2 regions of the Pectobacterium odoriferum genome follow, and region 1 is predicted to be linked to the other one. Evidence: predicted binding sites of a transcription regulator. Region 1 holds the regulator's gene; the other holds the start of a gene.
What was found. The regulator Fur, encoded in region 1, represses iron uptake genes when iron is present. The targets are predictions, from matches to a motif close to ATAATAATGAGAACNACTATCAA.
Positions count from the first base shown of each region.

Region 2: the regulator Fur is predicted to act here: its motif matches at 1,201-1,223, upstream of sodA (superoxide dismutase [Mn]).

Region 1 is NZ_CP034938.1:1,535,815-1,538,021, reverse strand. It holds gene fldA (flavodoxin FldA) at 1-239, shown strand, start outside; gene fur (ferric iron uptake transcriptional regulator) at 569-1,018, shown strand; gene glnS (glutamine--tRNA ligase) at 1,081-2,207, opposite strand, start outside.
Region 2 is NZ_CP034938.1:4,787,886-4,790,092, reverse strand. It holds gene sodA (superoxide dismutase [Mn]) at 490-1,116, opposite strand; gene fdhD (formate dehydrogenase accessory sulfurtransferase FdhD) at 1,352-2,185, opposite strand.

The DNA of each region.
Region 1 (2,207 bases):
ACTTCTGTGATGCCATGGGCACCATCCGTGACATTATTGAGCCTCGCGGCGCGACGATTGTCGGCCACTGGCCAACAGAGGGCTATTACTTTGAAGCTTCTAAAGGTCTCGCCGACGACAATCACTTCATCGGCCTGGCTATCGATGAAGACCGTCAGCCTGAACTGACCAGCGAACGCGTGACAACGTGGGTGAAACAGATCAGCGATGAGCTGAACCTGCAAGAACTGGTTGGCTAAGCCATTTTGGCTCTGATAATCCCTATCAGAGCCAAAATAGCATTGATAGGTAAAACCTTTCATAATAATTGATACATTTTTTTAACTTCTATCAGTAAACCTGTACAATAATCCCATCGGCTTTGTACGTGCATCATCATTTCCTCATTCATCAACAACGAATTGCGTTGTATACCAATAGTGTGAATGGGGACAATATTGTTAACATTCGCTTGTTTTCATTTTGTATGCGCGGTTCTATAATTGAGACGCTTTTGCATTTTTTGAGCCGACCGATGTCATAGGCTAGGCAGCCTCCATTGATAAGTAAGCAACAGGATTAAACCCGCATGACTGACAACAATACCGCATTAAAGAAGGCCGGCCTGAAAGTCACTCTTCCAAGACTGAAAATACTGGAAGTGTTACAGGACCCTGTCTGCCATCACGTCAGTGCGGAAGATTTATATAAGAAACTGATTGATATGGGCGAAGAGATTGGTCTTGCTACCGTCTATCGCGTACTCAACCAGTTTGATGATGCGGGTATCGTAACCCGTCATAACTTCGAAGGTGGCAAATCCGTCTTTGAATTGACGCAGCAGCATCATCACGATCACTTAATTTGCCTCGACTGTGGCAAAGTCATTGAATTCCGCGATGAATATATCGAAGCACGTCAGCGCGAGATCGCAGAAAGACACGGCATCAAACTGTCCAACCACAGTCTGTATCTCTATGGGCATTGCAGTGAAGGGGATTGCCGAGAGGATGAAACCCTGCACGATTCCACACGATAAATCGACCGCATAAAAAAATAAAACCGCCGAGGCGGTTTTATTTTTGTCTTCTACTGGTGGCCTTAGCCTACCCAGGTATCTCGCAGTCCAACCGTACGGTTAAACACCAGATGTTCTGCACTGGAGTAAACACGGTCAGCACAGAAATAGCCTTCACGCTCAAACTGATACGCTTTCTCTACTTCCGCCTGCGCCAGACTCGCTTCCACAAAACCTTGCGTAATTTTCAGTGAGTCTGGATTAATCGTCGACAGGAAGTCGTCCGCCGCCCCCGGATTGGCCACACTGAACAGGCGATCGTACAAGCGGAATTCTGCTGGTACCGCGTGTGCCGCAGAAACCCAGTGGATAACGCCTTTCACTTTACGGCCGTCAGCCGGATCTTTGCTCAGCGTTTCCGCATCATAGCTACAGTAAATCGTGGTGATGGTGCCCTGCTCATCTTTCTCAATGCGCTCTGCTTTGATCACATAGGCATTACGCAGACGCACTTCTTTACCCAGCACCAGACGCTTGTATTGTTTGTTGGCTTCTTCACGGAAGTCGGCGCGATCGATGTAAACTTCGCGGCTAAATGCGACCTGACGTGAGCCCATTTCCGGCTTGTTCGGATGGTTTGGCATCGCGACAAACTCTTCATGCTCGGCGGGCAGATTCTCAATCACGACTTTGACCGGATCCAACACGGCCATTGCACGCGGAGCATTCTCATTCAGATCGTCACGGATACAGGACTCAAGCGCGGCCATTTCCACGTTGTTGTCCTGCTTCGTTACGCCAATGCGCACACAGAACTCACGGATAGATGACGCGCTGTAACCACGACGGCGTAAACCAGAGATGGTCGGCATACGCGGATCGTCCCATCCTTCAACGACGTTTTCCACAACCAGCTGATTCAGCTTACGCTTGGACATAATCGCGTATTCGAGATTAAGGCGGGAGAACTCGTACTGACGCGGGTGACAAGGAATGGTGATGTTATCCAGCACCCAGTCATACAGACGGCGGTTGTCCTGGAATTCCAGCGTACACAGCGAATGCGTGATCCCTTCCAACGCATCGGAAATGCAGTGGGTGAAGTCATACATCGGATAGATGCACCACTTGTTGCCCGTCTGGTGATGATCGGCAAATTTAATACGGTACAACACCGGATCGCGCATCACGATAAAGGACGATGCCATAT
Region 2 (2,207 bases), 1.7 Mb from region 1:
CGGATTACCGCTTACCAAGTTTATACCCGTCATACTTCAAGCCGCATGTGCGTTGGCTGCGTTTAGTCACCCTAATCACTTACTTGAGTAAGCTCATCGGGATGAAATGAGAGACATCCTGTCTCTCACCGAAGGCCAGCCGTTGGCTGGTCAAATTCGTTCCCGACGAATTTGTCCCTCTCTTGCCGCGTTACAAGGCTTATAAATAAGCCTCGCCCTGGCGGGCCAACGCTCTGCGTTGTTCAAACGTTAACGTTTGTCCTGAAACTCGAATTATTTAGGGTATATAGCTACAAAACTACATGACAAAAACCCGCAGTAGATATCGGCACTTTACTCTGAAACTTTATGCGGCAGTGAGCGAGGATAGCCAGCGGACATACGGCTACGAGGTAGGGTAGGGATAATAAAAAACTGGAATAACAGCCTGTTATTCCAGTTTATATTCAAATGCAGAAGAGGCCTGATGGTATCAGGCACTCAGCGGTTTTATTTTTTTGCGCTAGCGAAACGCGCGGCGGCTTCGTCCCAGTTCAACACGTTCCAGAATGCTTTAGCATAAGCTGGACGAAGGTTCTGATATTTCAGGTAGTAAGCGTGTTCCCACACATCCAGACCGACGATTGGGTAGCCAGACGCACCAGAAGCGGCTTCACCCATCAGCGGGCTGTCTTGGTTTGCAGTAGACACTACGGCCAGTTTGCCGTCGTCTTTCAGAACCAGCCACGCCCAGCCAGAACCAAAGCGGGTTGCTGCTGCTTGCTCAAATTTCTCTTTAAACGCATCAACGCTGCCGAAATCACGCTCGATGGCGGCTTTCAGATCGCCAGTCAGCGTCGTGCCTACTTTCAGGCCTTTCCAGAACAGGCTGTGGTTAACGTGGCCGCCAGCGTTGTTACGCAGTGCAGTTCTTTTCTCCGCAGGAACTTTATCCAGTTGAGCGATCAGCTCTTCAGCAGACAATGTAGCCAGTTCAGGCAGAGATTCCAGCGCGGCGTTAGCATTATTGACGTAAGCCTGATGGTGTTTGGAATGGTGAATTTCCATCGTTTCTTTGTCGAAATGCGGTTCCAGTGCGTCATAAGCATAAGGCAGCGATGGCAGTGAATAACTCATGTTTAGCATCTCCATTGTAAAAAAAATGTTACGGCACTGTGTTGTTAGTACCGCGTAAGCAATACCTTCATTATAGTTAATTAAATGATATTGAAAATGATTATTCTCGAGCGGGTAGCATGAATCAGATTGCTTTACTTCATGATAACAAACGCTTATATCGTTATTACACTATGTAAAAACAAATTAATCTATACCCGTCACCGGCAAAACGCTGCGACTTTGGTGGTGTCTCTTACACGCTCAGACGCTGCGGATGCGTGTAGATAGTCGCATGTCCCTGCCGACAAAAACCGACCAGCGTCAGGTTACAACGCTGTGCGACCTCTACGGCTAGTGAGGTGGCCGCTGAGACAGCAAACAGAATTTCCACGCCGCACATGGCGGATTTTTGGACCATCTCATAGCTGGCCCGGCTAGAAACTAGGGCAGCGCCTTGCTGCCACCCCTGTTTCGCTCGGGTGCCTAGCAGTTTATCGAGCGCGACATGGCGGCCGACGTCTTCACTCCCCCCGGACAGCGTGCCGTCTGGCGCGACCCAGCTTGCGGCGTGAGTGCAGCCCGTCACTTGACCGATCTTCTGCACATCGCGCAGCCGTACCAGTGCGTTTTCAAGTTTGCTAAGGGAAAATGTCTGTGTGAAGGGTAGCGGTGCGATCGGTTTGCCGATTTCTGCGAGCTGTTCTACGCCACATACGCCGCAGCCTGTACGGCCATCCATCGCCCGGCGGCGTTCTTTTAGCCCAGCGAAGCGTCGGCTCGAAAGCTCAATCTGCACTTCGATGCCGTTACAGGCGGCCTGTACATCAATGCCGTAGATATCTGCTGGTGATTGAATAATGCCTTCAGATAAAGAAAATCCGAGTGCGAACTGCTCCAGTTCCTTCGGTGAGGCCATCATGACGACATGCGATATGCCGTTATAAACCAACGCAACGGGCACCTCTTCCGCTAGCCAATCAGACTGTGGCTGATGCAGAGAATCGGGATGATAGACTGAATATTGCGTTGCGCCTTCAAGGGCGGCCTCTGCTGGTAAATGAACCCCTTCCACCTGAAATACCTGCATGTTAGTAACCTTGGAAATTAAA